Regions from separate parts of the Paraburkholderia caledonica genome, predicted to be linked through region 1. Evidence: predicted binding sites of a transcription regulator. Region 1 holds the regulator's gene; the other holds the start of a gene.
What was found. The regulator LexA, encoded in region 1, represses DNA repair genes until DNA is damaged. The targets are predictions, from matches to a motif close to ACTGTATNNNNATACAGT.

Region 1 (7,555 bases):
CGTCCACCACGAATCCGCTCGCGTCGACGTTGCCGTGCAGGCGGTTCGCCGCGCCGAGAAACTCATACACAAACGACGTTTGCGGATGGTCGTACACGTCCTGCGGACTGCCGACCTGCTCCACGTGTCCACGATTGAGCACGACGATACGGTCCGCCACTTCGAGCGCCTCTTCCTGATCGTGCGTGACGAAAATCGTCGAGATATGCAGATCGTCGTGCAGACGCCGCAGCCAGCTGCGCAATTCCTTGCGAACCTTCGCATCGAGCGCGCCGAACGGTTCGTCGAGCAGCAGCACTTTCGGCTCGACGGCAAGCGCGCGAGCGAGCGCGATACGCTGTCGCTGCCCGCCCGACAATTCCGACGGATAGCGCTGCGCGAGCCAGTCGAGTTGCACGAGCTTGAGCAACTCATGCACCTTCTCGCGAATCACCGCTTCCGACGGACGCTCCTTCCTCGGCTTCACTCGCAGCCCGAACGCCACGTTCTCGAACACCGTCATATGACGGAACAGCGCGTAGTGCTGGAACACGAAACCCACTTCGCGCTCACGCGCGCCGACAGTCGCGACGTCCTGGCCCTGCAGGACGACCTGCCCGCCGTCCGCGTATTCAAGGCCCGCGATCACGCGCAGCAACGTGGTCTTGCCGCACCCCGAGGGCCCGAGCAGCGCAACCAGTTCGCCCGGCGGAAAATCGAGCGAGACGTTATCGAGCGCGACGAAATCGCCGAAGCGCTTCTGCAGGTTACGTACGGTGATACCCATTACAGCTCTCCTTGCTTGAGCGGGTGTTGCTGCGAAGATTGCATGTTCAGCGACTGCGCGGTCGACGGCAAAGCGGACGGCAGCGTGACGGGTCCGGCGTGCGCCGGCACGTCGCGGGCGTCCGACAGTTCCGCCGACATATGACGCTCGGCGAGCAGTTTCAATGCGAGCGTCACGAGTGCGAGCAAGGCCAGCACCGACGCCACGGCGAACGCCGCCGAGAAGTTGTATTCGTTGTAGAGAATTTCGACGTGCAGCGGCATGGTGTCCGTCTGGCCGCGAATATGGCCCGATACGACCGACACCGCGCCGAACTCGCCCATCGCGCGGGCGTTGCACAGAATCACGCCATACAGCAGGCCCCATTTCACATTGGGCAGCGTGACGCGGCGAAATATCTGCCAGCCGGACGCGCCGAGCACATGCGCGGCTTCCTCTTCGTCGTTGCCTTGCGCCTGCATCAGCGGGATCAGTTCGCGCGCGACGAACGGGAACGTCACGAAGATTGTCGCGAGCACAATGCCGGGCACGGCGAAGATGATCTGCACGTTATGCGCTTGCAGCCACGGACCGAACCATCCTTGCGCGCCGAACATCAACACGTAGATAAGACCCGAGATCACTGGCGAGACCGAGAACGGCAGATCGATCAACGTGGTGAGGAGCGCCTTGCCGCGAAACTCGAACTTCGCGATGCACCACGAAGCCGCGAGGCCGAACACCAGATTGAGCGGCACGGCGATTCCCGCTGTAATTGCCGTCAGCTTGATGGCCGCCAGCGCATCCGGATCGGCGAGCGACTCCAGATAAAAACCAAGCCCCTTGTTCAACGCCTGATAAAACACGGCGACGAGCGGCACGACGAGAAAGAGCCCGAGAAACAGCAGCGCAATGCCGGTCAGAATCCAGCGGACAAGCGGCGGTTCGGTGACCGGATCGGGCCGGCGCGCAATGTTCAGTGGCGCGCGCGGAGCCACGGCGTGCGGCGTGACGCCGTCGGCGTTATCGACGTGACCTGCCGAATGGCGGCTCATTGCGCACCTCCGCCAATGCTTGCAACGCTCGCGGCGCCAGGCGCCGGACCTGCGTTGCCGCGGCTCGTGCGGCGCTGCAGATACCACTGCAGCGTATTGATGAAAAGCAGCATCAGGAACGAGACTACGAGCATCACGACGGCAAGCGCCGTCGCGCCGGCGTAGTCATACTGCTCGAGCTTCGTGATGATGAGCAGCGATGTGATTTCCGACTTCATCGGCACATTGCCTGCAATGAAAATGACCGAGCCGTATTCGCCTAGTGCGCGCGCGAACGCGAGCGCAAAGCCCGTCAGCAGTGCCGGCAACACGGCCGGCAACACCACGCGGCGAAACGTCAGCCAGCGCGATGCGCCGAGGCAAGCAGCAGCCTCTTCCTGCTCGCGCTCGAACTCTTCGAGCACCGGCTGCACCGTGCGCACGACGAACGGCAAACCGATAAAGGTCAGCGCGACGAGCACGCCCACCGGCGTAAATGCGACCTTCAGACCGAGCGGCTCCAGGAACTGTCCAATCCAGCCGTTGCCCGCGTACACGGCCGCGAGCGAAATGCCGGCCACCGACGTGGGCAGTGCGAACGGCAGATCGACCACGGCGTCGACGATGCGCTTGAACGGAAACCTGTACCGCACGAGCACCCATGCGACCAGAAAGCCGAACACCGCGTTGATCAGTGCGCCGCCGAGCGCGGAGAAGAACGTCAGCCGGTACGAGGCCAGCACGCGCGGCGAGCTGACGGCGCGCACGAACTGACTCCAGTCGAGGGTGGCTGTCTTCAGAAAAGTCGCCGCGAGTGGAATCAGCACCACGAGGCTCAGATAAGCCACCGTGATGCCGAGTGTCAGGCCGAAACCGGGCAACGCGCTTGGTTTGCGGAAGGTCAACGTGGTCATGCTCGATACTCTTTCGGTTGATGCTCGTGTTGCCGGCCGCCTGGTCCTGATCGGCCAAAAGCGCGCCAGTGGCGCGCTCCGGAAAGTGACGCGCCGTGGCGCGTCGCGTTGCCTCGGTTCGCGCCTGCCGCGGCGCGGACCTGGGCGGTGTTACTGAGGCTGGTAGATCGAATCGAACACGCCGCCGTCCGCAAAGTGCGTCTTCTGCGCGTTGGCCCAGCCGCCGAACGAATCGTCGACCGTGTACAGCTTCAGCTTCGGAAACTTCGAGGTCAGTTCGGCCGGAACCTTGTTCGAACGCGGACGGTAGAAGTTCTTCGCGGCGATTTCCTGGCCCTGCTCGCTGTACAGGAAGTTCAGATACGCTTCGGCCAGCTTGCGCGTACCATGCTTGTCGACGACCTTATCCACCACCGCCACCGGCGGCTCGGCCAGAATGCTCACGGACGGCACGACGATTTCGAACTTGTCCGGACCGAATTCCTTCAGCGAGAGGAACGCCTCGTTTTCCCACGCAATCAGCACGTCGCCGATGCCGCGTTGCACGAAGCTGGTGGTCGCGCCGCGCGCTCCGGAATCGAGCACGCCGGCATTCTTGTACAGCTTGCCGACAAACTCCTTGGCCTTCTGGTCATTGCCACCCGGCTGATGCGCTGCATACGCCCATGCCGCGAGATAATTCCAGCGCGCGCCGCCCGAGGTCTTCGGATTCGGCGTCACGATCGACACGCCGGGTTTGGTCAGATCGTCCCAATCCTTGATGTGCTTGGGATTGCCCTTGCGCACCAGAAACACAATCGTCGACGTGTACGGCGACGCGTTGTCGGGCAAGCGCTTCTGCCAGCCTTTATCGATCAAACCCTTGTTCGCAATGGCGTCGATGTCATAGGCGAGCGCGAGCGTCACGACGTCGGCCTGCAAGCCGTCGAGCACCGAGCGCGCCTGCGCACCCGAGCCGCCGTGCGACTGCTTGAACGTGACGGTCTCGCCGGTCTTCGCCTTCCATTCTTTGGCGAAAGCCTGGTTCACATCCTGGTAGAGCTCGCGAGTTGGGTCGTAGGACACATTGAGCAGCGTCGTGTCGGCGGCTTGCGCCTGGGCCGCCGCGCCAAGGACGCCAAGCGCGGCTGCCGCGCCGAACGCGAGCGCTGCGATAAGTTTTCGGCTCCTGCCTGCCCGGCCCGCTTCGTGATTGTTCATGCCAAGTTCTCCGCGTGTTGGTGCGCTGAAACAGCGTGTGTTGTTTTGCGTCGGGTCACGTGCACATGAGCGACTGGAGGCCAGTCTATCCAGGGGCTTTCATCATTAAAAATAATGTTTATTCATTTTTTAATACGCAAAAGTGGTAATGACAGCCAGATAAGGCGTTGCGACATGAAAACGGATGTCTTGACGTCGATTTACGACGTTGCAGCGAGGGGTCGAGCCGCAAACTTAAAGTAAAGCTTGAATTGCGCCGGATACTGTATAAAAATACAGGCACCTGTTCATCCATACAGTGGCGCCATGACCAAACTCACCGCACGACAGCAGCAGGTTTTCGATCTGATCCGCCGGGCCATAGAGCGCACCGGTTTTCCGCCCACGCGTGCGGAAATCGCCGCCGAACTGGGCTTCAGCTCGGCCAATTCGGCTGAAGAGCATCTGCGGGCGCTTGCACGCAAGGGCGTGATCGAACTCGCGGCCGGCGCGTCGCGCGGCATTCGCCTGCTTGCTGGCCCGGACGAGGCGCCGCATCAGTTCACGTTGCCGCACGCCAGCATCATGCAACTGTCGCTGCCGCTCATCGGCCGGGTTGCCGCCGGCAGCCCGATCCTCGCGCAGGAACATATCGCCCAACACTATGCGTGCGACCCGGCGCTCTTCTCGAGCAAGCCCGACTACCTGCTCAAGGTGCGCGGGCTGTCCATGCGCGACGCGGGTATCTTCGACGGCGATCTGCTCGCGGTGCAGAAAAGAAGCGAGGCCAAAGACGGCCAGATCATCATTGCGCGGCTTGGCGACGACGTCACGGTCAAGCGCCTGAAGCGCCGCGCGAACGGTATCGAGTTGATTGCCGAGAACCCCGATTACGAGAACATCTTCGTTGAGACAGGCAGTGCGGATTTCGCGCTGGAAGGCATCGCTGTCGGGCTGATCCGCCCGGGCGAATTCTGACAGCACGGGTTTGGCGCAATGAGCGACAAGCTCAGTGCGTCATTAGCCAACCGCTCGCCTGCTCACCGACTAAAGCAGTACTCATGTTGAATCGCCCGGAGAGACTCATGGAACGCCTTGCCCGCCTGTTGCCGTTTCGCCAGTTCGGCCGTCTGCGCCATCTGCGCAAGCTGGTACCTTGCTCACTGATCGAAGCGTCCACGGCCGCTACCGCGTCGCTGTTCGACTCGCCCGCTCGTGGGTCCGACCGGCAGGCCGCGTTGCCATCGTCACTGCCGGCATTCGCCCGCGTGTCGCTGAACTCGGGGCTCAATACTGCCGAGCCCGAGCGCCGTGCGCCTGTGCGCGTGTACCACGGGCCGTCGCGGCTCATCATGGTCGGCACTGTAGACGCGGTGTGCCGCATGATTGACCGTTGCATCGCCGAGGAAACCAACGTCCACGGTGCGGTGTTCGAGTCTTGATGAGTTGTGAGGTGTGGGGCGCGTCGCTCACATGGTTTGTGGCAGCGCACGGATCGTTTCAGCGCGGTTGCGGTCCACGTTAGATCACACCTGAAGGAGTTTTCCGCTCGATGGCAGTTTCAACACCCAGGAAGCGCAGCGCCCGTCCGCTTGCAGTCACGCTTACCGTCACGTTGATCGTGATCGCGCTGATCGCGGCGTTGGGCTTCGCTTATGCCTCCCCGTATATCGCGCTCAACAACCTCAAACGCGCCGCCGACGCACGTGACGCGCAGACGGTGAATCGGTATGTCGATTTTCCTGCGTTGCGCGAGAGCCTGAAGCAGCAAGTCACCGGCTTGCTGACGCGGCGGCTGGACTCACACGGAAACGGCAATCCGTTGGCTGCGATCGGCGCGATGATTGGCGTCGCGTTGATCGGCCCGCTCGTCGACGCGTATGCAACACCCGACGGCGTGGCCGCGCTGTTGAACGGCATGCCGCCGCGCGGCGAGCCGGGTGAGCGGCCCAACGCCGCGCCGGTCACCGGCAATCCGCCTGCTGCCAATGCGCCCGCCCCCGCATCGTCCGGTGCGGACAGCGGCGCGCCCGGCGGCACTACGGGTGATCCGAACGGCAACGCGGTTAATAGGGCCACCCCGCCGCAACCGCCGCAAACCACAGCCGGCTACCGCGGCCTCAACGAGTTCGCCGTCACATACCAGCACGGTGCGGGGGACGCGCGTTACTCCGCCATCTTCATGCGCGAGGGTCTTTTCACGTGGAAGCTGGCGGCGGTCAATCTGAACGAGTGAGCGCCAGGCGCGGCTTGTCAGATCGAACGCGCACGCGGCCGATTTGACCCAATGCACTCGCAATGCACACGCCGCCCGCTACTCCGTCCTCCGCGTTCATCCGGCCCAAAGCTCACGAGCACCCACCCGCACGAAGCACCCGCACGAAGGCTGCATGCCTGGCGCGGGTGGCCGTGCGCCCGAACCGCATCGTCAGGCCGCTTCCTGCTGCTGCTCATGCGCTGAGGAGCACGCGACCAGAATGCTGCATGACACCCGGTCGAGCAGCGGTGTATTGCCAGCACCCATCCACCATCGGGACAAGCCTGTGCGGCAACGGTGGCCCACCACCACCAGGTCGACGTGCAACTCGTTGGCAAGATTGGCGATCTCGTCGATCGGATGGCCGAACGCAAAGTGACCCTGCGCGTTGACGCCGCGCTCGGTCAGCCAGTCCACGCCCTCTTGCAGGATGTCCCGCGCCGTCTTTTCGAAGCTGCCGCATGCGACGTCCGTCAGCAGGCCCGCGCTTTGCGCAATGCTCGAACGCATGTCCACCACCGAAAGCAGATGCGTTTGCGCCTTCAGATCCAGCGCAAGGTCCGCGCCGCAACGCAGAGCCTTGCGGCCTTCACGCGAGCCGTCATAGCACAGCAGGATTTTCTGGTAGCTCGCCATCGTTTTCCCCTTTCCGCAAAAGCGCGGTCTGAATCAATCATGGTGCGCCGCAATTCAGCTTGCAAGGGATGGAAAACGCTAAGTGCGATTGCTGCACGCCCCGGCCTTGTGCATACGAGGCACGCTCGGTGAGGACAACGCCGGCGACGCCTTTGCGGCAGTGCAAGAAGCCACAGCGCGGGGCGCTCCTTAAACCGCCATTTCCCGGCTGATGACCTAGAATGAGCAGCCTTCCCGTCGATTCGCCTCTTTTGCCTGAGCCTCGATCCCTATCCATGCCCGACACCGCTATCGAATTCCAGCAGGTTGAAAAAAGTTACGGCGAAAAGAAAGTTGTCGACGGACTGTCGTTTCATGTCGACGTCGGTGAGTGTTTCGGCCTGCTCGGACCGAACGGCGCCGGCAAGACCACCACATTGCGCATGCTGCTCGGCATTGCCACGCCGGACGCCGGCTCGATCCGCCTGTGCGGCGAGCCGATTCCCGGCCGGGCGCGCATCGCGCGGGCGCGCGTGGGCGTGGTGCCGCAGTTCGATAACCTCGATCCCGACTTTACCGTCCGCGAGAACCTGCTGGTGTTCGGCCGCTACTTCGGCCTGAGCGCCGCGCAATGCCGCGCGATGGTGCCGTCGCTGCTGGAATTCGCGCGGCTGGAGAGCAAGGCCGACGCGCGTGTGAGCGAACTGTCGGGCGGCATGAAGCGGCGCCTCACGCTCGCGCGGGCGCTCGTCAACGATCCCGATGTGCTGATCATGGACGAGCCGACTACCGGCCTCGACCCGCAGGCACG
Region 2 (7,555 bases), on a different contig from region 1:
CGGCAAACGGGTTCGTCAACGGCGGGGTGTCGGTATTCGCCGCCAGATGAGGCGCGGCAGTGCTGCGGGCTTCACTTTGTGCGGCATCTGCAGGCGGGGTAGCGTGCTCCTGGTGGTCGCGGGTCGTCGCAATCGCCCTCCTAGGTGTGCGCAGCGACCCTGACGGGGTTGGCGTCAGGGTGGTTCGCGAAGGCCGGAGCGAGTAAACAAACGATACTGTGTCGCCCCCGCGCCAACTACACGTTGGCGGTCACGTCGTACTCGAAGAAATTGGCGCGCAATACGGCTCTATTCGAGTAATCTCGGCAGACGTACACGCAATGAAAACGCTGGCGCCACTATTAGGATCAAGTTCAAAAAGCAATAGGTTGTCGTCTGTCCTCGTGAAGCAAACGTCACCTACGGAGTTATCTTGAACGAAAGCGTCCATAGATACGTCTGCGATCTTTACCTCAAGTAGGGTCAGCGTTATGACACAGTCTGGTCCACGTGCAACCCAGTTTGGGTCATCCTGGCCCCAATGTCGCAATTCGATTGCGACATCTACCTCTCGGGCATCACGTTTTCCGTACCCCATCTTGATAGACAGCACATGTGCATCGTGGAAAGCCGGCCAGTATCCGAATAGCTTCTTGAGCAAGATGGAGTTGCCTACCTCGCCCCACCCATAGTCATCTACTTCACACATTATTTGGCCCCATTCCGCAACGGTGTTTGCACCCGTCGAATCATCAAGATTGCGATCGGTCATGACGACCTTCTGCCAAGGGCGGCGACAGCATTGATCGCGCGCCAACGCCCAAATCAAAATCCATTTTCAAGGGATCGGACAAAGCGGAAGCCCTTCGTCGCGGTCAAAATTGGGCCCGGCGTTATGACCATGCGGCCTCATCCCATCGTGAGAATGGTCACCGTGATACTGAGCCGACAAATCACCATTTGAATCGTAGTAATTCACGTTGAGTTTGAAAGGATGAACGATAAACCCGCCATGCGGCCCACCCGTAACGGGCATGAGTTTGGACTCACCAAACGGATCCGTGAACTGAACCGGATCCCCGTCTACATAAGCATACGCATTCGTCTGCCCACTCGCGTAACCGATTGGGTCTTCACTGATGAATCGCGCTGCGCCTGGACTGTAATACCGATTCCGGTAGTAATACAACCCGGTCCCGTCATTCTCCCGTCCTGTGTACTGCTGCATGTTCGGATCGGCCAGCCCCGTCTGCATCGTCGCACCAGACGGCTCATAGCTATATTGCGTCTGAGTTTGCTGCTGCGCATCCGCCAACGCGAGCACATTGTCGGCGACCCGGCTTCCTTCCCGACAAATCCGCAGACCGGATTCCAGGAGCCCTGACAAAAAATACTGTACAAACGTACAGTCCCGGTAAAATACCCGTCAAACGCACGTACCTTCGTCCGCCCGCTACTTTCCGAAGGTGCGGACGAGCGCCCCTTTGGCCGGGCGGCACCACCGAACGCCACTAACGAGCAAACACGGCATGCCAGATGAACGGCGCATAGCCCACATCGACATGGACGCATTCTTTGCGTCTTGCGAACTATCGCAGTATCCAGAGCTACGAGGCGAGGCCATGGTGGTTGCCGGTCGTCGCACGGACGCGCCGCGGACCAACCCGGACGGCACACGCGAATTTTCGCGCTTACGCGACTACGTAGGCAGAGGCGTCTTGACGACCGCCACCTACGAAGCGCGCGCGTTCGGAGTTCACTCCGGCATGCCCACCATGAAGGCCGCCCGGCTAGCGCCGGATGCGATTATCCTTCCGGTGAACTTCGACCTCTACCGAACGTATTCGCGACTGTTCAAAGATGCAGTGCGGTCGGTCACTTCGAGCATAGAAGACGTCGGTATCGACGAAGTGTACGCAGACGTCTCGCTCACGAGCGGCAGTTCAGAGGAAGTAGCGCGCAAGCTGAAGTCGGCGGTGTTGGAAGCAACGAATCTCACGTGCTCCGTGGGCATCGCACCCAACAAGCTGCTTGCAAAGCTGTGCTCCGATATGCAAAAACCCGACGGCATCACGATCCTGAAGTTCGAAGACGTGCAGTCGAGGATCTGGCCAATGGCCGCGAATAAGATCAACGGTATTGGCCCCAAAGCCACCGCGAAACTTGCGTCATTGGGCATAACGACCATCGGCGGAATCGCTGAGCGCGACGAGTCGTGGCTCATAGAGCACTTTGGCCGAAGCTACGGTGCGTGGCTTCGCAGAGTGTCCCACGGTCTTGACGAGAGGCCCGTGGTGACATACAGCGAACCGGTCTCGATGAGCCGCGAGACCACATTCGAACGGGACCTTCATGCCGTACGGCATCGGCAGGAACTGGGCGCCGCATTCACCCGTCTGTGCGAACAGGTGGCAGCCGATCTGCAGAGAAAAGGCTATCTGGCGAAGAAGATCGGCATCAAGCTTCGCTTCAACGACTTCAAAACAGTCACGCGCGACATCACGCTTCCCGAACCCATTGCCAATGCGGAAGCGTTGCGTCGCGCGGCAACCGACTGCCTGAAGAGAGTGGAGCTCGCTAAATCCATCAGGCTGCTCGGAGTCAAGGCCGGCAACCTGCAACCCGCCGGACAGGTTCCGCGTGACGAGCCGGCTCAATTCACGCTTGATTTCTAGTACATGCGTTCAGTTGCATGCAGCGTGACACGGAGCGCCGAAGCGGTGGCAACCCGTTCAGGCGGACTTTCCTTTTACCAGTGACGAATACGAAGCCGGTGCCGGTGCCGGTGGCGTGTTTGCGTTCGCCGGACCATTTCCGACACCATTCCCCGGCAGTTTCGCCGCATTCGAACGTACTGACAGCGCGACGCTGTCCGCAAGCGAAGCAGCAATCGAAAATGCAAACGTATTGACGCCGTTCGCGCTTTGCACCGACACGCTGCCGCGATGCATCTCCGCAATCGCCTTAACGATTGCGAGACCCAGGCCGTGATTCTCGCGGCTATTGGTGCGCGACGCTTCAGCACGATAAAAACGGTCGAACAGATGTTCGAGCACGGCGGGCTCGATCGGCTCGCCGGGATTCGCAACTTCAATGCGCACCTGTTGCCCGTCCCGCACAATGCGCACGTTGATCTGCGCACCAGGCTGGCAATGCTGGATCGCGTTCATCAACAGATTCGTGCAGGCGCGACCGAACAGCGAGCGGTTCACATGCGCTGCGGCGTCGCCATGCAAGCGTGCATGCACGCGAGCTTCTTCGAGCGGGATCTCCAGAAACTCCAGCGTGTGTGCAACTTCAGCCGCCAGCGATACTTCTACCAGGCCCGTTGCGCGCTCGCCCTGATCGGCTCGCGCGAGGAACAGCATGTCGTTGATGATCGCGCGCATGCGTTCGAATTCCTCGAGATTCGACTGCAGCGTATGACGCAAATCGTCCACGGAGCGGTTGCGTGTCAACGCCACTTCCGTCTGCCCGATCAGGATCGTGACAGGTGTACGCAATTCGTGCGCGACGTCCGCATTGAACGATTCGAGGCGGCAGTACGCACCGTCGAGGCGTTCAAGCGCGCCGTTAAAAGAATTAGCAAGGTCATTCAATTCATGCGGCAACGACGTGGTATTCAGCCGTTGCGAGCGATTGTTCGGACTGACGGCGGATGCGTCGCGGGTGAGACGCGTCAACGGTGCGAGGCCGATGCGCGTCACCGAATAACTGAGCAGCAGCACCGCGAGGCTGCCAAGCGCCGACAGCGCCGCAAGCGCGAAACCGAACACGCGCATCGTGCGAATGTTCGGCGAATAGCTCGATGCGACCTGCAACTGCATGGGGGGCCGCGTCGAATAGCCGGGAATGGACACCGTGGTGGTGAGCATGTCTTCACCGCCGCCCGCCGGCCTCACGCGCGCGTAGCCGCCGGGCCAGCTCTTCACGGTCGAACCCTCGATGGGCTTGCCATAGTTGTAGGACGGCTCGATGCTCGTTACCGCATATACGGTGCTGCGGTCATGAGGCGTCATGTCGGTGAGCTTCTCGCGCGACATGCGCCATTTTTCAGGTGTCAGCCCGTGATTGCAGATGAGCCGCGCGATCTGGGCACGGTCGTCGAGCGACTCGCGCAAGTGGTTCTCGAGTTGCGAGCGCAACACCGCAAAAAGCCCCGCGCCGACGAGCGTAAATACGAACAGCGCGACGAGCGCGAACATCAGTGCGAGGCGCCGTGCTATTGAACGGTTCATGGCTGTTCCGCCTCTTCGCGCACTTCGAGCACATAGCCCATGCCGCGCACGGTATGCAACAGTTTGGAAGAAAACGGGCCGTCGAGCTTCGCGCGCAATCGCTTGATCGCCGTTTCCACGACGTTAGTATGACTATCGAAGTTGACATCCCAGACGAGTTCAGTGATCGCGGTCTTTGACAGAATATCGCCTTGCCTGCGGGCCAAAACGCTCAGCAGCTGGAATTCTTTCGCGGTGAGATCGAGACGCACGCCCTCTCGCGTCGCGCGCCTTCCGATCAGATCGACGAACAGATCGCCGACTGAAATGAGCGTGGACTCCTGCGAGCGCGTACGGCGCGCCAACGCGTGCAGACGCTCGACGAGTTCGAGAAATGAGAATGGCTTGGTCAGATAGTCGTCGGCGCCTTCGCGCAGACCGCGCACGCGGTCGTTCACATGATCGCGTGCCGTCAGCATGATGACGGGCGTCGACTTGCGCATGCGCAGCGCCTTCAGCACGCTGAAGCCGTCGCGTTTCGGCAGCATGACGTCGAGCACGATCACGTCGTAATCGAACTCAGTGGCCAGATGCATGCCCTCTTCGCCATCGAGCGCGACGTCCACGACCCAGCCCTGCTCTGTCAAACCGGAGCGCAGGTAGTCCACCACCTTGTGCTCGTCTTCAACAATCAGCAATTTCATGCGCGTCCCCTGGTGTCTGCATTATACGAAACGCCTCGTATTGCTTCCCGTGCACTATGCCGCCTCACTGCGCAGCGGCACGTGTTTGGACTGGCCCGGCGCCCTCCGGCTGCATGTCCTGTTGCCCAACCCTTGATTCGCCGCTCGCCGGCCCTGTGGTCGCGTCCCAGCCGCCACCCAGCGCCTTGACGAGCGAGACGGAAAGCGTCATCTGCTGGCCGCGAATCTGCGCGTCCTGACGCTTGCTGTTAAGCAACGACTGCTGCGCGGTGATGACATCCAGATACGCAACGAGGCCGCCCGAATAACGGTCGTTGGCAAGCGCAAGCAGACGTTGCGAATCCGCGACCGCTTGCTCCGATTGCTTCGCCGCGCCGTCGAGCACGGCGAGACCCGTGATGCCGTCCTGCACCTGCTGGAATGCGTTGAGCACCGTTTGCCGATAGTCGGCCTCGGTCGCTTTATAACCTTCGCTTGCGAACTGCACGTTGGCCGCGCGCCGCCCGCCGTCGAAGAGAACCTGGCTCGCTGCCGCCCCGAGCGTCCACATCAGCGTGGGCGCGCTCAGCAAGCTCGCGAACTGCGTGCTTTCCCAGCCGATGCCGGGCGTCAGCGTGAGGCTCGGAAAAAACGCCGCCTTGGCAACGCCGATCTGCGCATTGGCCGCTGCCATTGCGCGCTCAGCCGAGGCAATGTCGGGCCGCCGTTGCAAAACGTCGCTCGGCACGCCGAGCGCAATCGCGGGCACCTGGAAGTTCAGTACCTTCGGTTCGATTGCGAATTGAGGCGCGGGCACGCCGACGAGCGCCGCGAGCGCGTGCTCGAATTGCGCGCGTTGGTTCAGCAGCAGCTGCGCCTGTACCCGTGTCGTGTCGAGTAGCGACTTTTGCTGCAAGACGTCGAGCCCCGACACGGCGCCGAGCTCATGCTCGGAGTTCACGTAATCGAGTGCTTTCTGCTGCAACGTGACCGATTGGTTCAGCACGTCGATTTCGGTGTCGAGCTCGCGCAATGAGAAGTAGTCGCTCGCCACCTCGGTTGTGAGCACGAGCCGCGCGTTGGCGAGGTCGTCTGCAGATTGCTCGGCGGACGCCGTCGCGCCTTCCACCTGGCGGCGTATGCGGCCAAAGAGATCGGTGTCGTAGCTGATCGTGGGACCGATCTGCAGATTGTTCTGCACCGTCGACGTGGTCGGCACGCCGTAGTTCGTGCGCGGTCTGTCGCGAGAGATCCGGAAGCGTGACGCCGTTGCGGCGAGGTCCACTTCGGGAACCTGCTGCGCACGCGTATTCGCAAGCGTCGCCTTCGCCTGAGCGTAGTGCGCGCTCGCGGCCACCAGCGTCTGATTCTGTGCGAGTGCCTGCGTTTCCAGCGTGGCGAGCGTGGAGTCGCGATAGACGTTCCACCAGTCAGGGTCCATCGGCGCATGCGACGGAGCTGCGACACGCCAGTACGAATCGGTCTTCCATTCGGGCGGAACCTCTGCCTGCGGCCGCTTGTAGTCGGGGCCGGCCGTACACGCCGCAAGCATGGCCGCACTGGCAGCCGCACCGACCGCCGCGGCGATCCTGACGACGCCCCTGCTGCCGCGTGTGAGTTTCACGACGCCCCCTTCGTGTTCTTCTGCGGTTGCGCGATCTGGACATGATCGCCGTCCGCGATCGAATCACTCGGGTTGATGATCACTCTGTCGTTTCCGTCAATCCCGCTTTCTATTTCAAGCGTCTGCCCGAGATCCTGCGCGATCACGATCTTGCGCAACTGCACATTGCCCTTCGCGTCGACGACTGCAACCCGCGGACCCTCGGCGCGAAACAGCAATGCGTTGCCAGGCACCATCCATTGCGCGCGGGCAGCCGACGGCAGCGCCACTTGCACATAAGCGCCCGGGCGCAGCTTGCTGTCGGGATTCGGCAGTGTCACTTCGACTTGCAGCGAGCGAGTCGGCACGTCGATCGCGCCTGAGATATGCGTGACGGTGCCATGAAACTGCTGGCCGGGAAGTTCGGCCTGCGTGACCACCACGTTCTGCCCGACCGCCACGTTCTGCGCATACGCCTGCGGCAGTTGCACATAAACCCGCAGCGGGTCCGACTGCGCAAGCGCGAACAGCGCCCGGCTCGTACCGCTACCCGCATCGATCAGATCGCCTACGTCGACGTTGCGTTGCGTGACCACGCCTGCAAACGGTGCGACGATCCGCTTGAACGATTCGAGCTGGCGCAAGCGCTGCACGTTGGCGTCGGCGGCGGCCAGGTTCGCCACGTCCTGCGTATACGTGCTCTGCCGTTCGTCGAGCTCCTGTTGCGAGACCGCATCGCGCTGACGCAATTGTTGCCAGCGTTCGAGCGAGCTTTTCGCAAGCGCAAGACTCGAACTGGTTTGCTGGCGTTGCGCGAGTGCCTGCGCGAGTTCCTGATCGACTTCCGGCGTATCGAGTTCGGCGAGCAACTGCCCCTGCTTGACGCGCGTGCCGATGTCGGCATACCAGCGCAGCAAATAGCCGGTCGAGCGCGCAAAGATCGGCGATTCGACACTGCCGCGCAGCGTGCCCGGCAACGTGGTGCTGCCACCGCCTTCGGCCCGCGTTGGGCTCGTCACGGTCACGTATTGCGTGGCGTTCTGCTTCGTCGTTTGCTCGACGGTGCGGTTTTG

Region 2: the regulator LexA is predicted to act here: its motif matches at 1,372-1,389, upstream of dinB (DNA polymerase IV).

The regions. Positions count from the first base shown of each region.
Region 1 covers NZ_KB911034.1:860,696-868,250, reverse strand. Annotated here, with positions in the region: gene H281_RS0104035 (sulfate/molybdate ABC transporter ATP-binding protein) at 1-766, opposite strand, end outside; gene cysW (sulfate ABC transporter permease subunit CysW) at 766-1,800, opposite strand; gene cysT (sulfate ABC transporter permease subunit CysT) at 1,797-2,693, opposite strand; gene H281_RS0104020 (sulfate ABC transporter substrate-binding protein) at 2,844-3,893, opposite strand; gene lexA (transcriptional repressor LexA) at 4,200-4,850, shown strand; gene H281_RS0104010 (hypothetical protein) at 4,958-5,314, shown strand; gene H281_RS0104005 (DUF2939 domain-containing protein) at 5,425-6,108, shown strand; gene H281_RS0104000 (universal stress protein) at 6,301-6,765, opposite strand; gene nodI (nodulation factor ABC transporter ATP-binding protein NodI) at 7,041-7,555, shown strand, end outside.
Region 2 covers NZ_KB911035.1:296,826-304,380, forward strand. Annotated here, with positions in the region: gene H281_RS0107450 (YncE family protein) at 1-50, shown strand, start outside; gene H281_RS37625 (immunity 50 family protein) at 251-751, opposite strand; gene H281_RS0107460 (RHS repeat-associated core domain-containing protein) at 818-1,294, opposite strand; gene dinB (DNA polymerase IV) at 1,509-2,654, shown strand; gene H281_RS0107470 (heavy metal sensor histidine kinase) at 2,712-4,217, opposite strand; gene H281_RS0107475 (heavy metal response regulator transcription factor) at 4,214-4,900, opposite strand; gene H281_RS0107480 (efflux transporter outer membrane subunit) at 4,965-6,431, opposite strand; gene H281_RS0107485 (efflux RND transporter periplasmic adaptor subunit) at 6,500-7,555, opposite strand, start outside.